2 regions of the Mesorhizobium robiniae genome follow, and region 2 is predicted to be linked to the other one. Evidence: riboswitches for the same ligand, from Rfam matches in the RefSeq annotation. Region 2 holds a riboswitch; the other holds the start of a gene.
What was found. A riboswitch is a leader RNA that binds a small molecule or an ion and turns the genes downstream of it on or off. The one in region 2 is predicted to bind S-adenosylmethionine.

Region 1: linked by a shared signal. The riboswitch ahead of metX (homoserine O-acetyltransferase MetX) and the one ahead of ABID19_RS06485 (O-succinylhomoserine sulfhydrylase) in region 2 are both predicted to bind S-adenosylmethionine.

What each region holds. Positions count from the first base shown of each region.
Region 1 covers NZ_JBEPMC010000015.1:95,730-106,415, forward strand. The annotation lists gene ABID19_RS30390 (quinone oxidoreductase family protein) at 1-575, shown strand, start outside; gene ABID19_RS30395 (gamma-glutamylcyclotransferase) at 640-1,206, opposite strand; gene ABID19_RS30400 (DUF2125 domain-containing protein) at 1,324-2,322, shown strand; gene ABID19_RS30405 (sugar kinase) at 2,373-3,299, shown strand; gene ABID19_RS30410 (prephenate/arogenate dehydrogenase family protein) at 3,320-4,255, opposite strand; gene hisC (histidinol-phosphate transaminase) at 4,260-5,369, opposite strand; SAM riboswitch at 5,498-5,575, shown strand; gene metX (homoserine O-acetyltransferase MetX) at 5,696-6,865, shown strand; gene metW (methionine biosynthesis protein MetW) at 6,900-7,514, shown strand; gene ABID19_RS30430 (glycosyltransferase) at 7,527-8,630, shown strand; gene ABID19_RS30435 (glycosyltransferase family 2 protein) at 8,839-9,771, shown strand; gene ABID19_RS30440 (ABC transporter ATP-binding protein/permease) at 9,808-10,686, opposite strand, start outside.
Region 2 covers NZ_JBEPMC010000002.1:429,362-440,047, forward strand. The annotation lists gene mmsA (multiple monosaccharide ABC transporter ATP-binding protein) at 1-1,050, shown strand, start outside; gene mmsB (multiple monosaccharide ABC transporter permease) at 1,047-2,339, shown strand; gene araD1 (AraD1 family protein) at 2,551-3,543, shown strand; gene ABID19_RS06470 (hypothetical protein) at 3,571-4,020, shown strand; gene ABID19_RS06475 (ABC transporter substrate-binding protein) at 4,037-4,810, opposite strand; gene ABID19_RS06480 (2'-deoxycytidine 5'-triphosphate deaminase) at 4,908-6,002, opposite strand; SAM riboswitch at 6,173-6,250, shown strand; gene ABID19_RS06485 (O-succinylhomoserine sulfhydrylase) at 6,308-7,498, shown strand; gene ABID19_RS06490 (ceramide glucosyltransferase) at 7,523-8,668, opposite strand; gene apaG (Co2+/Mg2+ efflux protein ApaG) at 8,989-9,381, shown strand; gene ABID19_RS06500 (Hsp33 family molecular chaperone) at 9,388-10,422, opposite strand; gene argF (ornithine carbamoyltransferase) at 10,546-10,686, opposite strand, start outside.

The DNA.
Region 1 (10,686 bases), on a different contig from region 2:
GTGTGCAGCCCAGACAGTGGCTGGCCGTCACGGCCGGCTATTCATCGGTTTCAACGATGGTGATGCAATTCGCCCAACGGCGCGGCATCAACGTGATCGCGCTCGTGCGACGCTCTCACGACAGGCTGGACCTGAAGCGGCTTGGTGCCACCGCCATCCTCGATCTGTCTGATATGAAGGTCGGCATCAGGGAAGCGGTCATGGAAATGACCGACGGCGCCGGGCTGAACGGGATCATCGACAATGTCGGCGGACCCGTCAGTGGCGAATTGATCCGCACCCTGGCGATGGGCGGGCAGATGATCATCAATGGCGGCATGAGCACAGAGCGTTTCGAACTGCACAATTTCGAGGTGCTGCTGAGCGGGGTCGAGATCAGGGCAAATATCTACCGCTACTTCTTTTCGCCGCCTGTCGAAGCCGACCGGTCAGTTTTGCGCGAGATTATCGACATCTTCGGCCAACCCGATTTCCATGTCCCTGTCGGCGGCATCCATCCGCTGGCGGGATTCGAGCTCGCTGTGACGAACAGCCTGGATCGCGCCGATCTCGGAAAACAGATTTTCAGGATGTAGCCCGGACCTGATCCCAAACCGAAGGTACCGGTTTTCGGAAGAGATCATCAAACAACGAAAGCGATCATGGCCCGATCCGCCGCGCCACCTCTTCCAGCCAGTGGTCGCGGATCCCCAGCGCCTCGAGGTGCTCCAGCGTGCTGAGCACGTAGTCCTCGTTCTTTCCCGACTGGCCGACGGCGCCGCGAACGACGGACGCCGCATCGGCCGCATCGAGCGCGCCGGCATATTGCTCGTGGGTGCGGTCGACGACATAGGCGACCGCCGAGACCGTCTCGCCGGCGTCCGACTCGCCGCCACCCTTCTCGTCGCCCCCGTTCGCATCGCCATTGTCGAGGCGAATGCTAAGCATGCGCTCGAGATAGACATTGGTGACCAGCTCGCGCTCGCGCAGATAGCTGATGACCTCATTGCGCAGCTCGCCGGGGACGCGGAAAGCCAGCCCGACACAGGAGCCGCCACGGTCGAGGCCGAGCACCAGGCCGGGCCGTTCGCGCGTGCCGCGATGCACGAAAGAGTAGACGCAGAGCGACCGGCGGTAGCCGTGGAGGCGGGCACGCCGTGTCTCGACATGCGCAAATCCTGGCCGCCAGATTAGCGACCCGTAGCCAAAAACCCAAAAATCGCCCATATCGCCAAGCCTGGTTGCGGCACTGCACTGGAATCGGTGTTTTTAAAATCCGTCTCCATCTACCTGATGTTGCCGGAAACGACAGCCTCTGCAACACGCGCTAACGAAAGCCGCAGCATGACGTCGAGTGACGAGCGCCCGCCGAATTTTCGCCGCCGCCTCTTCTGGCTTGGCGCTTTGATCGTCGTGCTGTTCGGCATCTACAGCGCCGGCTGGTTCTACCTGGCAGACAAGGTCAAGAGCGAAGCCGCCAAAGCCGTGGCCGAGCTCAACGGCAATGGCATCGAGGCTGACTGCGCCAATCTCACGGTCAGCGGCTATCCCTCGAGCTTTGCCGTTTCCTGCGACAGCCTGGCATATCAGGACGACACACGGAACGTCGCCGCCTCGCTCGGCAGCGTCAACGCGGTTACGCACATCACCCAGATCCTGTCGCCTGGCGCCGACCTGCGGGGGCCGCTCAGGACCTCCGTCCCGGGGATGGCGCCGCTGTGGATCGAGTGGGACACTCTGCGAGCGAACCTGAAACTGTCCTGGCCCCTGCCCCGGCGCGTTTCGCTGGAGGCCGAGGGCCTGTCCGGCCAGACCGATCCGGCTGATGGCACCGACCCGGTCGAACTGTTCAGCGCCGGGACGGCGGCCGGACAATTGCGTCCGAACGGTCAGGACATCGACTATACCGGGAGCTTTACCGATCTCGAAATCGATCCAGGGGCGATCGATGGCCGCGTGCTGCCGCCACTCGACGGCAGCGGCGACCTGACGCTGAAGAACGGCGTGGCGCTGATCAAGAACCAGCCAAAGAGCCTGCGCGGCCAGGCGGTCGATATCGGCAAGCTCGATCTGTCGTCGGGGACCGCGCGCATCACCGTTTCCGGACCGGTTTCCGTCGATGCCGATGGGCTGATCGACGCCGACCTGATGATTAGGCTTAGCGACCCGAAGGCCGTGGCGGCAATCCTCGGCAAGGCCATTCCCGAGCAGAAGAGCCAGATCAAAACAGGCTTTGCCGGACTGGCGCTGCTTGGCAACGAACCGTCGATGCCCCTCAAGATCGTCAAGGGCAAGGCCTCGCTCGGTTTTATCCCGCTGGGCAGGATCAAGCCGGTCGATTAGACCATGATTGCGAACCTACAGTTCCCAATCATGGTCAAACAGGAAGACAGATGAACAGCCCGGTGAAGCTCCTGAGTGTTGGCGCACTGACGCTCGATACGATCCTTCGCGTCGACACGCTTCCGGCACGTCAGGGGAAATTCATCGCGTCCGACGGCGTCCAGATCGCCTCGGGCATGGCTTCGAGCGCGGCGTGCGCCGCACGCCGCGTCGGCGCGGACGTATCGCTGTGGGCGAGTGCGGGGGACGACCTGGTCGGCGACCAGCTGGTCGCCGGGATCGAGGCCGAGGGCGTCGATTGCGGCTTTGTCCGGCGCGTCAGCGGCGCGCGGTCGGCACTGTCGGCCATCTTGGTCGACACGCATGGCGAGCGCATCATCGTTCCATTCTACGACAAGCTCGCCCAGGCCGACCCCGAGGCCCTCCCCACCCAAGACCTCGCCGCATTCGACGCCGTCCTGGTCGACGTGCGCTGGCCGGGCGCAGCAGCTTTGGCCCTGGCGGCGGCGCGCGCAATCGGCCGCCCGGCGATACTGGACGCCGACACAGCGCCGCGGGACGTGCTGGAACGGCTGCTTCCGCTGGCCTCGCACATCGTCGCATCGGAGCCGGCGGCGTTCATCCTCTGCGGCGAGGAGCAAGGCCCGCAACAGGCCTGTGAAGCGCTGGCCAGACGCACCGATGCATTTGTCGCGGTGACGGGCGGCGCTGCGGGAACCTGGTGGTTCGACCGCTCGATAGGGTCCGTGCGCCATGTCGCGGCGCCAAGGATCAAGGCAGTGGATACGCTTGCCGCCGGCGACGTGTTTCACGGCGCCTTTGCCGTCGGGCTGGCGGAAGCCATGCCGATCGAACGGACATTGCGGTTTGCCAGCGCCGCCGCCGCGCTCAAATGCCTGCGCTTCGGCGGCAGGCTAGGCGCCCCGGACAGGGCCGAGACGCTGGCAATGATGGCGGCTCACTGGCCGGCGGACTGACGGCCGGCGGTCGAGACAGGCTACTGCTTTGCGGGGTGCTCGACCGCTTGCCGGCCAAAATCCGGTACGTCGATGTCCTGGCCGGCCTCGATGATCGAGCGGCGGACGGCGCGGGTGCGGGTGAAGAGGTCGAACAGCTTTTCGCCGTCGCCCCAGCGGATCGCCCGCTGCAGCGAGGCCAGATCTTCCGAGAACCGCGCCAGCATTTCAAGGATGGCATCCTTGTTGTGCAGGCAGACATCCCGCCACATGGTCGGGTCGGAAGCCGCAAGGCGCGTGAAGTCGCGAAAGCCGGAGGCCGAATATTTGATGACCTCGGACTTGGTCACCGATTCCAGATCGTCGGCGGTGCCGACGATGTTGTAGGCGATGATGTGCGGCAGATGCGAGACGATGGCCAATGTCATGTCGTGATGCTGGGGATCCATCGTGTCGATGTTGGAGCCGCAGCGGCGCCAGAATTCCGAGAGTCTTTCCAGTGCCTCGGGATCGGTGCCGGGCAACGGCGTGAAAATGCACCAGCGGTTTTCGAACAGCTCGGCAAAGCCGGCATCCGGACCCGATTTTTCAGTGCCGGCCAATGGATGGCCGGGAATGAAGTGCACACCGTCGGGCACATGCGGCTCAATCTGCGCGATCACCGACGCCTTGGTCGAGCCGACATCGGTGAGGATGGCGCCCTGCTTCAGCGCCGGTGCGATTTCCTCGGCGACCTCGCCCGAAGAGCCGACCGGCACCGAAACGATGACCAGGTCGGCATCGCGAACCGCCTCTTTCGCGTCCATCGTGTAGGAGGAGCCCAGGCCGAGTTCCCTTGCCCGCGCCAGCGTCGTTTCGCTGCGTGTCGAGATGGCAACGTGGCCGGCAAGGCCTTCGCGCTGGATGACGCGGGCCAGCGACGAGCCGATCAGGCCGATGCCGACCAGCGCGATCTTTTCGAACATCGGTGATGTCATTGTCTCAGCTTTTCAGAAATGTCGCGAGGGCGGCGACAACGCCGCGATTGGCCTCTTCGGTGCCGATGCTCATGCGCAGTGCATTCGGGAAACCGTAGCCGGAAACGCGCCGCAATATATAGCCGCGCGCGGAGAGGTAGTCGTCCGCAGCTGCCGCTGAATGCTCCTTGTCCTCGGGAAAGTGGATGAGGACGAAATTGCCGACGCTCGGCGTCACCCGCAGCCCGAGCTTGGTCAATTCCTCACTCACCCATGCCAGCCAGGTCTCGTTATGCGCCACGCTGCGCTCGACATGGGCGCGGTCGCGGATCGCGGCAATGCCGGCCTCGATCGCCGTCGCATTGACGTTGAAGGGACCGCGCACGCGGTTGATCGCGTCGATGATATGCATCGGCGCGTACATCCAGCCGATCCGCGCGCCGCCGAGGCCGAGCTTGGAGAAGGTGCGGGTCATGACCACGTTTTCCGCGCTGCCCACCAGTTCGACGCCGGCTTCATAGTCGTTGCGGCGGACATATTCGGCATAGGCGCCGTCCAGCACCAGAAGCACGTTTCGAGGCAGGCCGGCATGCAGGCGGCGTACCTCCTGGAACGGCAAATAGGTGCCGGTCGGGTTGTTGGGATTGGCGAGGAAGATGATCCTGGTGCGCGGCGTCACCGCAGCGAGGATCGCGTCGATGTCGGCGCGCTCATTGGTTTCCTTGACCGACACCGGGACAGCACCTGCCGACTGGATGTAGATCTTGTAGACCATGAAGGCATGTTCGGTGATGACGGCTTCATCGCCGGGCGCGAGATAGGTCTGCGCCAGCAGGCCCAGGATCTCGTCGGAGCCGTTGGAACAGACGATGTTGGCTGGGTTGAGGCCATGCACCTCGGCGATCGCCTCCCGCAGGCGCCTTGCGGTGCCGTCGGGATAGATGTCGAGTCTGGCCGCAACGTCGCGAGCGGCCTCTATCGCCTTCGGCGATGGGCCGAGCGGGTTCTCGTTCGAGGACAATTTGTGGACCTTGGCGACGCCGGCCGGCGCCGTGCTTTTGCCCGGCACATAGGCTTCGATATCCAGTATCCCCGCGCGGGGCGTTGGACGTGCCTGATCCGATGCCTGGTTCATACTATAAAAATCCGTCGAGAACGCTTCCGCCTGGAAAGCCGCAGCGGAAATACAAGCCGTGGCCCGGAATGTCGAGAGGCGTGAGCGGCTGGCCGTTGACGCCGAGGCGCGCCGGCCCTAGAAGAGGGGCGAAATTCCGTGGTGATTTGGCCGGTCGGCTTGCAGCCACGTTAAACAACTTGCTAAAGGGCCGTTTGCATCCTGTAACCGGCTTTGCGAAGGCAATGCCGGTTTTTGTTTGTCCGCTGCCGGCCGGACAATCGCATCGACGCGAAAATCGGTTCCGATTTTCGGAAACGCGCGATGGGTTGATGTAAGAGGATGCTATGGTCGCGCTGCGCACTAAGAGAACCAACAACGAGGCCGACGAGCCGTCGAGCCCCGTGTTGCGTTTTGGTGCCGACAAGCCGCTCAAGCTCGACGCCGGCACTCTGCTGTCACCGTTCCAGATCGCCTACAAGACCTACGGCACGCTCAACGACGCCCGCTCCAACGCCATTCTCGTCTGCCATGCGCTGACCGGCGACCAGCATGTCGCCAGCACCAATCCGGTGACCGGCAAGCCGGGCTGGTGGGAAGTGCTGATCGGCCCCGGCAAGATCATCGACACCAGCCGCTTCTTCGTCATCTGCTCCAACGTCATCGGCGGCTGCCTCGGCTCCACCGGCCCTGCCTCGACCAATCCTGCCACCGGCAAGCCCTACGGGCTCGACCTGCCGATCATCACCATCCGCGACATGGTGCGGGCACAGTTGATGCTGGTCGACCATTTCGGCATCGAAAAACTGTTCTCGGTGCTCGGCGGCTCGATGGGCGGCATGCAGGTGCTGCAATGGGCGTCGAGCTATCCGGAGCGCGTTTTTTCGGCGCTGCCGATCGCCACCGGGGCGCGCCATTCCTCACAGAACATCGCCTTCCATGAGGTCGGCCGGCAAGCGGTGATGGCCGATCCGGACTGGCATGGCGGCAAATATTTCGAACAGGGCAAGCGTCCGGAAAAGGGACTGGCCGTGGCGCGCATGGCCGCTCACATCACCTATCTGTCGGAGGCGGCCCTGCATCGAAAGTTTGGCCGCAACCTGCAGGATCGTGAAGCGCTAACGTTCGGTTTCGACGCCGACTTCCAGATCGAGAGCTATTTGCGCCATCAGGGCATGACCTTCGTCGACCGCTTCGATGCCAATTCCTATCTCTATATGACCCGGGCGATGGACTATTTCGACCTCGCCGCCGACCACGGCGGGCGGCTGGCCGACGCCTTTGCCGGCACCAAGACCCGTTTCTGCCTGGTCTCCTTCACGAGCGACTGGCTGTTTCCGACCGAGGAGAGCCGCTCGGTCGTCCACGCGCTGAACGCGGCCGGCGCCTCGGTTTCCTTTGTCGAGATCGAGACCGATCGCGGTCACGACGCCTTCCTGCTCGACGAGCCGGAACTGTTTGCCGCCATCAACGGCTTCATCGCCTCGGCGGCTCGAGCCAGGGGGCTCAGCGCATGACGCCCGAGGATTGCAGACTTTTTGGACCGGCATCATGAGTGTCAATCACGCCCAGCGCGTCGACCTCGAAGTCGTCGCCGATCTCATCCCGGCGCAGTCGCGGGTGCTGGATGTCGGCTCTGGCGATGGCCTGCTGCTCGAATTGCTGCAGGCGACGAAGCAGGTCGACGGCCGCGGGATGGAACTGTCGCAACGCGGCGTCAACGAATGCGTGGCGCGCGGCCTGTCCGTCATCCAGGGCGACGCCGACAAGGACCTCAAATTCTATCCCGCCAAGGGTTTTGACTTCGTCGTCTTGTCGCAGACCTTGCAGGCGACCCGCAACCCGAAGCTGGTGCTCGACGAGTTGCTCAGGATCGGCAAGCACACCATCGTCTCCTTCCCCAATTTCGGCCATTGGCGGGTGCGCCTTTCGCTGTTCCTCGACGGGCGGATGCCGGTGACGAAGGACCTGCCCTATTCCTGGTACGACACGCCCAATATCCACTTCTGCACCATCCGGGACTTCGTCAATCTCTGCGACGAACTCGGCGCAACGGTGGAAAAGGCAACCGCGCTCGACGCCAATGGCCAGAGGATCGGCCTCTCGATGCCGTGGTGGTTCTGGAATTTCTTCGGCCAGCAAGCGGTGTTCCTGCTGAAGCGGTAGCTCGCTCCAAGGATGACAGTGTTTCTTGATCGGCAGGCGTTGCTATGTATAACTAACTCCGAACCGGTATCGTCGCGAGCCGCGCCGAACAAAGTGACCTCTGATAAAGTTTGCGGTGTAAAGATGGTTGAAGAACAGCCAACTTATTCCCTCGTTGTGGAAATGGAGAACGCCAAGTCGATCGACTGGGACGAGATCGGCGTTGGGTTGACTGCTTTGGCTCGTGAAATCGCTGCGGTTTCCCCAGCTGGTTTTGCAAGGCCGCGAGTTGTCATTTCTCACGGCGGGCGAGACTCGGACGCTGCCTCGCTGCGCAGCAGTATCTCAAATGAGGCGCCACAGTTGGAACAGGTTGCCGACCTGATCTTCACCGCTTGTCCAGGCGGTCGATATTACGAACTCAAGAACAACGGCATCCTGTCAACCGATGGAGACATCGTCATCTTCATCGACTCGGATACCGTGGCAGAATCGGGCTGGCTTCCAACTCTTCTTGACCCGTTTCAAGATCCTAAAATTACTTGCGTGAACGGATATACATATCTTTCGCATGATGATTTCTTTTCAAGGACGTTCGCCCTGATTTGGTTTTTCCCTATGCCTCAGGGCGACGCAAGATTTGCTTCCAAGCGAGCTATAAACGCCAATAACAGTGCTTTTCGGCGCGACTGGATTGTCAATCATCCCTTTGCGAAAAACAATGGATTCAAGGTTTCCTGCACTTTGCTAACGCATGAACTTCGACGTGAAGGCCACAAAATTCTGAACGTCAACGCACGCGTCTATCATTACTCGCCACGTGGTTGGCGGTTCTTTTACTGGCGCGCTTTGGTAACGGGCCGCGATGCCGATCGGAAGTTTGTGGAGCTGAAGTCGCCCAGCCGTACGCAGCGGATTGTGAAATCGTTCAGCCGATGGTTCACCATGTCGTGGCGCACAACGCGACGCATAACCGGCCATGCCCGCCAGACAGGCATGCCGCTCTGGCAAATTCCATTCTCCCTGATTGTCGGTCTGGCATTCTACAGTTTGGCGTTTTGGGGCCAACTCAGTTTCGCTGCGGGTCTCGTTGGCGACGAAATCGAAGTCGTGCCTGACTATGTCGGACATAGTTAGGTACCGCTGCGTTCGTGGTTTCGGTCGCTTCCTTGAATCCGTCCGCCGGCAGTGAACTCCCGGCGTATGGGTTCCGCCTCAATAGTTTGTGATGACATGATCGCTTCTTTTTTGTAGCGTCGAATCGAACGCAATCCTGGGACGGGCATGATAGGCGATCGGCTAATCCATTCGATGGCTGCGGAACGCGGGGCATAACTGAGGCGATATGCCCGAGACGGACCCCGCTCCCCTCATCACGGTGATCACGCCCACCCACAACCGGCGCAGCAAAGTCTTGCGTGCCGTGGAGAGCGTGCTTGCGCAGAACTTCACCCGCTTCGAGCACATTGTTGTCGACGACGGCTCGACCGACGGCACGGAAGCGGCGCTGACTGCCATTCGCGACCCTCGCCTCATCTATGTCGGTGCGAAATGGCGAGGCGCCAACGCCGCTCGCAATGCCGGGATCGAACGGGCGCGGGCACCTGTGGTGACATTCCTGGATTCCGACGACGTTTACTTGCCGAACCGGCTGGAGCGGACGCTGGCGTGGTTCGACGAGAATCCGACGCTTGACGTCCTCATCAGTTCGTTTGTTTCCCTGAAGGGCGACCGCAGCACCAACTGCATCAACCGCGGCGCGTTCCTGACCCGGAACACGCTGGAAAGGGCGTTGGTCGCGCAGACGATCTTCATAGCCGGATCGGCGATTACCGCCCGGCGCGAGGCGTTGCTGGCGATTGGCGGCTATGACAGCGACATCGCACGGATGCAGGATCGCGAATTGCTGTTGCGCTTCGCCGGGCGCAGTGGCGCGCAACTGTCCGAAGAGGTCGACTGGAAAAAGTACAATTCGGAGAATTCGATTTCACGACAACGCGACGGCTATGTCGAAGCCTACGCAAACCTGATCTGCAAACACCCCTACATCATCGACCGCTATCCCGATATTCCACCTTACATGATTGCACGGCAGATCATCGCCGATACGATAAAGGGCAGGATTTCCCAGGCATTTGCCGGCTACCTGGCCAATCGGTCGTCGAAAGCGCTCGGCTATTCGCTGCCACAGCTGTTGCGCGGCTATGTCGGCGGCCGGCGCTGGCGTCGTGATCTCTACGACGAATTCCGCGCCAAATATGGCGCGCGGCCGGCCTGAGCCAAACAGAGCCCATTACGGCGAAACAAAACCTGATTACTTCCCTCGATGGGCTGCGACAACAGCCGGAGGCGGTTCGATCGCGCCGGCCCTGACACGGACTGGCTTGAGGGCGGGCCGTTCGACGTCCTTCACGATGGCCAAGGAGCGCGGAAAGAACTCAATGTCATGCTGGCCACGACCGATATTGAGGATCGCGGCATCGGCAAGACGTGTCTCCAGCATCGACAGCACCCGCCTCAGCGTCGCGCCGTCGAACGTGTCCAAGGCCTCGTCGATAATGACCCATTTCGGCTGCCGTAAGACCAGCCGGGCAAAGGCAAGCAGGCGCTGTTCGTCTTCGCTCAGTTCACGCTCCCAGCGCGCGGAGCGATCGAGCGAGGACGACAGACGCTCGAGGCCGACCTCGGCAAGCACAGCCGATATCTCGGCATCGCTGACCGCGGCATTGGCGTGGTCAAGCACCTCGCGCAGCGTGCCGAGCGGGAAATAGGGCTTGCGGGGAACGAAGGCGGGCACCTCTCCGGCCGGCATGCCTATCCGCCCGCTTCCCCACGGCCAAAGACCGGCAATGGCACGAAAGAACAGCGTCTTGCCGGCACGCGGATCTCCGGTGATCATGACGCGCTCGCCGGCGCGGATTTCGACATGGGGCTCGGCGAGCTTCGTACATCCATCCCGCGAGGCAATTTCCAGTTTCTCGAATGTCAGCCTGCCATTCGGATTTTCGCCGATCTTGATGCGTTCTTCGGTGTCGTGCAGCGCATCGGTTTCGACAAGCGCGATGCGGAAATCGGCGACGCGCATCAGCGTGGCGCGCCAATCGGCGATACCGCTGATGTTGTTGATGAACCAGCGCAACGAGGAATGCACCTGGTTGAAGGCGCCGACAGCCATCATCAGCCCGCCGAAGCT
Region 2 (10,686 bases):
GTGAAGCTGTTGATCCTTGACGAGCCGACCGCGAGCCTGTCCGAAAAGGACAGCCAGGCGCTGCTCGATCTATTGCTCGAATTCAAGCGGCAAGGCATCACCTCGATCCTGATCTCGCACAAGCTCAACGAGGTCAACCGGGTCGCCGACAAAGTCACGATCATCCGCGACGGGCGGACCATCGAGACGCTGGCCAAGAAAGACATCCGCGAGGACCGCATCATCACCTCGATGGTTGGCCGCTCGCTCGATAACCGTTTCCCGCCGCGCGAGCCGAAGATCGGCGAGACCGTGCTCGAAGTGAAGGACTGGTCGGTCTATCATCCGATCCACGCCGATCGGCAGGTGATCAAGGGCATCGACATCGACGTCCGCAAGGGCGAGGTGGTCGGCATCGCCGGGCTGATGGGCGCCGGACGCACGGAATTCGCGATGAGTCTGTTCGGCAGGTCGTACGGCCGCCGCATTACCGGCGAAGTGCGCCTCAAAGGCAAGCCGATCGATATCTCTTCGGTGAGCAAGGCGGTGGAACACGGCATTGCCTACGTCACCGAAGACCGCAAGACCTACGGGCTCAACCTGATCGATCATATCAAGCACAATATCACGTTGGCCAACCTTCCCGGCGTGTCGCGCCATAGCGTGATCGACGACATGCGCGAGCTCGCCGTCGCCAACGAATACAAGGCCAAGACCAACATCCGCTCGTCCAGCGTCTATCAGATGACCGGCAATCTGTCGGGCGGCAATCAGCAGAAGGTGGTGCTGTCGAAATGGCTGTTCGCCAATCCGGAAGTGCTGATCCTCGACGAGCCGACGCGTGGCATCGACGTCGGCGCCAAGTATGAAATCTATACGATCATCGCGCGTCTTGCCTCCGAGGGTAAGGCGATCATCGTCATTTCGTCCGAGATGCCCGAGCTGCTCGGCATCACCGACCGCATCTACGTCATGAATGAAGGGCGCATCGTGGGAGAAATGGCCGCGGCCGACGCAAATCAGGAAAAAATCATGCGCGCCATCGTCCGGGGAGAAGGAAAAGCATCATGAGCACCGAAAGCGCTCCGGGGCCGCAGAGCGGCGTCGCCCAGGACCTCCAACAGACACCTCGCGTTGCCGTCTCGGCCCTGGTCACCAATCTGCGCGAATACGGCCTGATCCTGGCGCTGATCGCCATCATGCTCTTCTTCCAGTTCACGACGTCCGGAACGCTGTTCAAGCCGGTGAACCTGAGCAACCTGGTGCAGCAGAACAGCTTCATCATCGTGATGGCGCTGGGCATGCTTTTGGTGATCGTCTCCGGCCATATCGATCTCAGCGTCGGCTCCGTCGCCGGCTTCATCGGCGCGCTCGCGGCGATGATGATGGTCATCTGGCCGCTTGGCCCTTTGAGCAATCCGCTGGTGGTGTCGATCATCTGCCTGATCGTCGGTGGCGCAATCGGCGCGGCGCAAGGCTACTGGATCGCGTATCACCGAATACCGAGCTTCATCGTCACACTGGCCGGGATGTTGATCTTCCGCGGCATCTGCCAGGCGCTGCTGGGTGGCGGGTCTTCCGTGGGGCCGCTTCCGGTCGGCTTCAAGGCGCTCAGCTCCGGCTTCATTCCTGATGTGATCGGTTCATTGACGCTGATCCCGCCGGTCGTGAACGCCGCCGGCAAGACGATCGTCGGCAGCGGGTTGACGCTGCACATGACGACGATCGTGATCGGTCTCGTCGCCGTATTCGCCTATGCCTACTTCGGGCTCAGGGCACGGCGCAGCCGCGAGCGGCATGGCTATGAAGCCGAACCCTTCATGCTGTTCGTCGTCAAGACCCTGGTGACCAGCGCCCTGGCGCTGTTCCTGGTCTACCAGTTCGCCACCTACAGAGGCCTCCCGATCGTCCTTGTGGTGATGGGCGCGCTGATCGCCCTGTTCGTCTTCGTCACCAAACGCATGACGATCGGCCGCCGCATCTATGCGATGGGCGGCAATGCCAAGGCGGCGCAGCTATCAGGCATCAAGACCGAAAGGCTGACCCTTCTAGTGTTCGTCAATATGGGCGTGCTGTCGGCGCTTGGCGGCCTGATCATCGCGGCGCGCCTGGGGCAAGCCGTGCCGGCGGCGGGCCTCGGCAGCGAGCTCGACGTCATCGCCGCCGTGTTCATCGGCGGCGCTTCGGCGATGGGCGGCGTCGGCCAGGTCATCGGCGCTGTGGTCGGGGGTTTCATCATGGGTGTCATGAACAACGGCATGTCGATCATGGGCGTCAATGTCGACTGGCAGCAGGTAGTCAAAGGCCTGGTGCTGCTCGGTGCCGTGGTCTTCGACGTCTACAACAAGAACAAGGGTTGAAGCCGGGAGAAACCTGGCCGGACGAGGAAACCATACGGGTCAGATCGCGGCTGCCGGCAAGGGCCGGCGCGAAGAAGTCTCCTGAGAGACCAGGCCAGCGAGCGCAATCCGGACGAAGAATTTCACCCGTGGCACGGATTGGTCCCGAGCCGCGCAGGTCAGGGTTTGCCAAATGGGCAGCCGGGCCAAAGCACCAGAGAGAGGGTACATCATGCTGATCTCCCAGATCCTCGACGAGGCCGAAACGATTCGCGTCGTTGCCCGCAATGGCGGCAAGACCAGGATCATTAACGGCGCCCGCAGCGTCTATTCGCTGGCAATGGAGGCTGCGCGCACCGGCAGCGGACTTGTCGCTCTCATCGAGCGCAAAGGGTTCGGTGAAGCGATCGACCTCGATGCCGCCTATAAAAAGGGACGGCTTTTGTCGCCGATCAACCATCCCGATCCGGCGCATCTCCACCTCACCGGCACTGGATTGACGCATCTCGGTTCTGCCGCGACACGCGATGCCATGCACAAGAAGCTCAGCACCGACGGCGAGGAGCAGCTCACGGATTCCATGAAGATGTTCCGCATGGGACTGGAAGGCGGCAAGCCGGCCAAGGGACAGACGGGCGTCCAGCCTGAGTGGTTCTATAAGGGCAACGGCACCATGGCGGTGGCGCCCGGTGCGGCGCTTCTGTCGCCCGCATTCGCCCAGGATGCCGGCGAGGAACCGGAGGTTGCCGGCATCTATGTCATCGGCGACGACGGCGCACCGTTCCGTGTCGGCTTCACGCTGTCGAACGAATTTTCAGACCACGTCACCGAGCGCGTGAACTATCTGTTCCTGGCGCACTCGAAGCTGCGCAACGCCTCTTTCGGGCCGGAGATCCTGATTGGCGATTTGCCGGCCGACATCAGGGGGTCCTCGCGCATCGTTCGCGACGGCAAGCTGCTGTGGGAAAAGCCGTTCCTGTCGGGCGAGGCGAACATGTCGCACACCATCGCCAATCTCGAACATCACCATTTCAAATATTCGGCCTTCCGGCAGCCGGGCGACGTGCATGTGCACATGTTCGGCACGGCGACGCTGTCCTTCGCCGACGGCGTCAGGACCGAGGCCGGCGACGTGTTCGAGATCGAGGCCAAGGATTTCGGCCTGCCGCTGCGCAATCCGCTCGAAATCGAGCAGCCGGTGAAGGTGGCGGTGAGGGCGCTGTGAGGCAGCGTCACAATTTGGGAGCTGGAAATGAACAGAATGCGGCTTGTCATTGTGTTCGCTGGCCTGGCCCTGCTCCTGATCCAGCCATCGGTGGTCTTTAGCGCCGGCCAATGCAGCCCGAAATCCTACCGTGAAGCCCGCTCGGCGATGACAAGCCGTCTTCTGGCAACCGGCTATTCGAAAGTGCAGGTGGGCTTTCTGATGCGCAACACGGATCGCATGACATCAGCGCTTCGCAGCGACAGGCTGAACGACAATGGCAGGGTTTGCGGTATCGACTCCGCCAGAGCCCATATTCTCGGTTGCCTCAACAAGCAGTTGTTCCTCTTGAAGCGCGGCTCAAAGGCGGCGCTCGACGAGGAAAAACAGACCGAAGGGTTTTGGGGCAGGAAGCGTTTGGCCATACGCGAACTGCGCTTTATCGGCCAATTTCATGGCTGCTTGGGCGCCGCGAAAGAGTATCTCTTTCGCGGCTGACCAGCGAAGCTGACTCTCAATAAATATCGAAGTCGAAATACTTGGCCTGGATCTTCTTGTAGGTGCCGTCGGCGACGATCGCATCGATGGCGGCGTTGAGCTTTTCGCGCAGCGCATTGTCTTCCTGACGCACGGCGATGCCTGCTTCCGTCTCGGTGCCCTTGACGTCACCGACCATCTTGCAGCAGCCGTCGCTCGATTTCTTCATCCAGTCCGTCAGCACGAACTTGTCTGAGAGGACGGCATCGAGGCGGCCGTTCATCAGGTCGGCAACCGCCTCCTCCTGGGTCGGATAGAGCTTTGCCTCGGCGCCGGCCTTGCCATAGACATCCTGGGCATAGTCGGCCTGGGTGGTCGAAGCCTGGGCGCCGACCGTCTTGCCGGCGACTGCGGCGGGTTCGGTCGAGGCAATATCGCTGTCCTTCAAGGCCACCAGCGAAAGCGGCGTCGTATAGTATTTGTTGGTGAAGGAGACCTGCTTCTTGCGCTCCTCGGTAATGCTCATGGACGCGACGATGGCGTCGAATTTTCTGGCCTGGAGCGCCGGGATCATGCCGTCCCAGTCCTGCGTGACAAGTTCGCACTCGACCTTCATCTGAGCGCAAAGCGCCTCGGCGATGTCGATATCGAAGCCGACGAGCTTGCCGTCCGCGGTGATGGTGTTGAACGGCGGATAGGCGCCTTCGGTGGCGATCTTCAATTTTTCCTGTGCTTGCGCCGACAAGGAGCCGGCCGATATCACCAGCATGGCGGCTGTTGCTGCCGATGCGATCCATCTTGAAATCTGCATTTTTTTGTTCCCTTGGTTCAGAGCCACCCTGACGGCTGGACACAGCCAAGCACGACCCGCAGGGTTCAGGCAAGCACGGTCTGATCGTGATCGGCGATCAGCGCGCGGCGCGGAAATGCTTGGACAGTTTCAGGCCCTGCGCCTGGTAGTTCGAGCCGAGATCGGTGCCGTAGAGTGCCTGCGGCCGCTTCAGCATGTGCTCGTAGACGAGGCGCCCGACGATCTGGCCGTGGTCGAGGATGAACGGCACTTCGTGGCTGCGCACTTCAAGCACCGCCCTGCTGCCGGTGCCGCCGGCCGCCGAATGGCCAAAGCCCGGATCGAAGAAGCCGGCATAGTGGACGCGGAATTCGCCGACCAGCGGATCGAAGGGCGTCATCTCGGCGGCATAGAGCGGCGGCACATGCACCGCCTCCTGGCTGACGAGGATATAGAATTCGTCCGGATCGAGCACCAATTCGCCGGCACCGCTCTTGTAGAGCGGCTCCCAGAAGTCGACGACATCCTGCGCGGCGCGCTTGTCGACGTCGACCAGCCCGGTGTGGTGCTTGCCGCGGTAACCGACCAGGCCATCCTTATCGCCATCGAGATCGATCGACAGCGCGATGCCACCACCGGAAATGTTGGGTGGCTCGGTGGCGACGAGCGTCTCGGCACGGTGCAATTCGTGCAGCTCGCTTTCCGACAAAAGCGCATTGCCGGTGCGGAACCTGATCTGCGACAGCCGCGAGCCGGCGCGGACGACGATCGGAAAGGTGCGCGGACTGACTTCCAGATAGAGCGGACCGTTGTAGCCGGCAGCGATCTTGTCGAACTCATGGCCGCGATCGGTCATCACGCGAGTGAAGATGTCGAGCCGTCCCGTCGAGCTCTTCGGGTTGGCCGAGGCCGAAATATTTGCCGGAAGCGCCAGGCTCTCGAGCAGCGGCACGATATATACGCAGCCCGTCTCCAGCACCGCACCGTCGGCGAGATTGATTTCGTGCAGCTTCAGACGGTCGAGTTTTTCAGCGACCCTGTGGTTTGGGCCGGGCAGGAAAGAGGCGCGCACCCGCCAGGCCTTGTCGCCAAGCCTGAGGTCGAGGCTGGCTGGCTGGATCTGGTCGGCGTCGAGCGCGCGCAGCGACGTCAGCGCACCCGACTGGAACAGTGCGGAAATGTCCTGATCGGGAAGAATGCCTGTCTGCCGCAAAGTCTGGCTCCGCTTGAAGGCCGGGCAAGGTCTCGTTTCTTGCAGTCTTATGCCGCAAAACCGTGAGACGCCCTCAGGTCAGACCCAAGGGCAGGCTTTTGCGGAACCTGCTGGTACAAACCTCTTAATCATGCCGGCAATTGACGCAAGCGAGGTCCGGGTCTAAAGGGTCGTTATCCCGTGGTGATTTGGCCGGTCGGCTTGCAGCCACGTTAAACAAGTCGCTAAAGGACCGTCGGGCCGCAAGGCCGTATGGACCGGTTGCGACTTTCGCGGCCGGTTTTTTTGTGTCTGGAACAAAAGTGATGACAAGCAAGAAGCGCAATTGGAAACCTCAGACAGCACTCGTGCATAGCGGGACCTTGCGTTCCGGTTTCGGCGAGACCTCCGAGGCGATGTACCTCACCCAGGGCTATGTCTACGACACCGCGCAAGCGGCCGAGGCCCGTTTCAAGGGCGAGGAACCGGGCTTCATCTATTCGCGCTACGCCAATCCGACGGTCGACATGTTCGAGAAGCGCATGTGTGCGCTGGAGGGCGCCGAAGATGCCCGCGCCACAGCGTCGGGCATGGCTGCGGTGACGGCGGCGCTGCTGTGCAGCGCCAGGGCCGGCGACCATATCGTGGCGGCGCGCGCGCTGTTCGGCTCCTGCCGCTGGGTGGTCGAGACGCTGGCGCCGAAATACGGCATCGAGGCGACGCTGGTCGACGGCACCGAAATCGCCAATTGGGAACAGGCGGTCAGGCCCAACACCAAGCTGTTCTTTCTTGAAAGCCCGACCAATCCGACGCTGGAAGTCGTCGACATCGCAGCCGTTGCCTCGCTTGCCAATTCGATCGGCGCGCGGCTGATCGTCGACAATGTCTTTGCCACGCCCTTGCAGCAGAAACCGTTGCAGCTCGGCGCCCATATCGTCGTCTATTCGGCGACCAAGCACATTGACGGCCAGGGTCGCTGCCTCGGCGGGATCATCCTGTCGGACAAGAAGTGGATCGACGAGAACCTGCACGACTATTTCCGCCACACCGGTCCCAGCCTGTCTCCGTTCAACGCCTGGACGCTGCTAAAGGGCCTGGAGACGCTGCCGCTGCGCGTGCGTCAGCAGACGGAAAGTGCCGGCAAGATCGCGGATTTTCTTGCCGAGCGATCGGAAATCGCCCGCGTTATCTATCCCGGCCGCGCCGACCACCCGCAGGCGGCGGTCGTCAAGAAGCAGATGTCGGGCGGCTCGACGCTGATCTGCCTTGACGTCAAGGGCGGCAAGCAGGCAGCCTTCGCCTTGCAGAACGCGCTCGATATCGTGCTGATTTCCAACAATCTCGGCGACGCCAAGAGCCTGATCACCCACCCGGCGACGACGACGCACAAGAATCTGAGCGATGAGGCGCGCGCCGAGCTCGGCATCGGGCCGGGCACGCTGAGGCTGTCCGTCGGACTTGAGGACACGGACGATCTGCTCGCAGATGTCGAGCAGGCACTCAAATCAGCCAAATAGCAGTCGCCGCGCGGCAGGGATTTCTCAGACGCTTTCTTCCAACTCGGTCATAGCCTTGGTGCGGATGGTCATGGCATTGCCGCGCCATTCGACAGCACCGCCCAGCCAGCCACGTGCCCAGATGGCGGGAAGCACCGTATCCCGCACGATCATCGCAGTGACGGTGCGTGGCGAGAGATACCAGCCCTTGGACCAGGCGAGCATGCATTCCGGCAGATAGGCAATCAGCAGTACGCATAAAGCCGTGGTGGGCAAGCTGACGCCGGCACTGGCCGCCGCGATCAGCGCCAACAGCAGTGGCATTGCCGCGCCGGTTAATATCTCGGGCGCGAAGAACAGCGGGAAGGTGACGCGGCGCAGCCGCGCCCAGCGGGCCTGTCGCGACCAAATTTCGCCAAATGTACGCTGGCCGAGCGGCTGCTCGAACGGTGAGGCGACGAGATTGACGCGCAAGCCGAGCCCATTGACCAGCTTGGTCGCAGCAGCGTCCTCAGCGATCTCGGCGGCGAGCGCGTGGATACCGCCGTTCGCGTCAAGCATCGGCTTGTTCCACAGCATGCTCTTGCCCTGGGCAAAGCCGAGGCCAAGTGCCTCGCCGGCATATTGCCAGCGCGCCTGCAGCGTGTTGAGAAAAGCGCATTCGACTTCGGCCCAGAAGCCATCCGGCCGCGAGCCGATCGGGGTCGAGCAGACAAGGCCTGTGGTCGGCCGCCATGCGGCCATCAGGTGCTGGATATAGTCTTTGGGCATCAACACGTTGGAGTCGGCAAGGATGACCCAGTCGTGGCGTGCGGCTTCCCAACCCTTGACGCAGTTATTGAGCTTGGGATTGGCGCTAATGCGGTCATCGCCGGTGAGCAGCCGCGCCGGCACATGGGGATAACGGGCAATAGCGGCGTTGATGAGATTGACCACTGGATCGTCGGCATGGGCGACGCAGAAGATCAGTTCATAGTGTGGCCAATCGAGCGAGAAGGCGCGCTGAAGCGTCTCCTCGGTGAACGGCTCGACGCCACGCGACGGCACGACGATCGAGAGAGGCGGCGGCTTCCCGGAGGGTGCAGCGATGACCTGCCGCTTCTTGAGCCGCGACGAGGCGAGCATGATGCTGGCGAGATTTGAAAAAAGAAGGGCTGAAGATGCAACGGCGGCTGCGAGAGTCAGTTCCATCGAGATCTGGTCACTCCGGAAAGGCCGCCTGCGGCCGTTTCATGAGAGCGCCGCGTCCATTTGGACGCGCCAAGGACGCTCTAACGCATTTGAGTCTACGCATCGGCCCGAAAATCAAACTCGATTTTCGGGCCGATGTGGTAGTCGACAGAGCGCCCGAGTCGCCCGGCACGGTCTGTGCACACCAGCATTGTCATGTGTCACTTAAATGACATTGTTTTTCGGCACGTGCGCTTTGAGGTCGGCAAACGGGGTCTGCGCTCCCGCATCAAACCGCGCAGCGGGACAAATGTTCCCTGCCGCAGCAACCGGAGTAATCCATGTACCGCGCCGTCACGCGCAACATCGAAGTGCTGGTCAGGCCGTTCTATCTGGAAGATCGCTCGGACCCGTCGGAGAACCGCTATGTCTGGGGTTATCACGTGACCATAGACAACCAGTCGGACGAGTTCGTTCAGCTTCTGTCGCGCTATTGGCATATCACGGACGGCGCCGGCCGCGTCGAGGAAGTGCGCGGCGCCGGCGTCGTTGGCGACCAGCCCGAGCTCAACCCCGGCGACAGCTATCAATATACGTCCGGTTGCCCGTTGCCGACGCCTTCCGGCATCATGGTTGGCCACTACACGATGCGCAACAAGCGGGGCGAGACGTTCGATATCGCCATCCCCGCCTTTTCGCTCGACCTGCCGGGCACACGGCGCACCGTCAACTGACAGCTGTCACTGCGCCGCGGTAAATTCCGCTGGGTCGAAGTCATACTGCTTCGAGCAGAATTCGCAGGCGACGTGAATGCCGCCATCCTCGGTGCTGTCCCTGATCTCGTCGGCGGAGAAACCTTCGAGAATGCCGCGGATCTTCTCCTTGGAACATGAGCACTGGTCGGCGACCGGAACGCCGCCGAAGACGCGGACGCCGTGCTCGTGGAACAGCCGGTAAAGCAGCCGCTCGGCGCCGATCGTCGGGTCGATCAGTTCCGTCGGCTCGATGGTGCCAAGCAGTGCCAGCAGTTCCTGCCAGGAATTGTCGACCGGATCGTGAATCTCGTCGCGCGGATCGCCGTCGCCGCCCGGAAGGTCGGGCACACGCATGCGCTCGGGCGATTGCGGCAGGAATTGCGCCAGGATGCCACCGGCACGCCACTGCTCGCGGGCGCCGCCGATGCCTGGGGTCAACAGCTTGGCCACCGAGAGCCTGAGATCGGTCGGGATCTGCTCCGACTGACGGAAATAGGTGCGCGCGGCCTCCTCCAGCGTCTCGCCGTCAAGCTGGACGATGCCCTGATAGCGCTGCGTGTGGGCGCCCTGGTCGATGGTCAGCGCCAGGACGCCGCTGCCGAGCAGCGTCTGCTGCGAGGACTCGCCGGCGGCGGTCAGCGCCTCCAGCCGGTCGGCATCGAAACGCGCATAGGCCCGTAGCGCCGACGGCGTGGAAAAATCCGCGACCAGCATGTCTACCGGCCCGTCGGTGCGGGTCTGCAGGATGAACTTGCCCTCGAACTTGAGCGAGGTGCCAAGCAGCACCGTCAGCACGCAGGCTTCCGCCAACAGGCGGGCGACCGGCTCGGGATAGTCGTGACGGCTGAGGATCGCGTCGAGCATCGGCCCGAGTTGGACGGTGCGGCCGCGCACGTCGAGCGGGCCGACCTCAAAAGGCACGACATGATCGTCGCCGGCGTAGCCGAATTCGCCGAGTTTGGGTTGATGTTCAGCCAATTGATGAGTTTCCAACATAACAAAGCTCCGGGGCGCGGCCATGCCGCCCTCCGGGGCGCATGCGTCGAAACGCGCTCGATTTGCGTGATGCGCCTGAGATAGGCACCACGCATTGCCGGATCAAGGTGGGCCGGATCAAGCTGGCCTGGATCAGGGTGGCCCGGATCAAGCGCCGAGGCACCAGGCCAAAACCGCCTTCTGGGCGTGGAGCCGGTTCTCGGCTTCGTCGAACACCACCGAATGCGGCCCGTCGATGACCTCGTCGGTGACCTCCTCGCCGCGATGCGCCGGCAGGCAATGCATGAA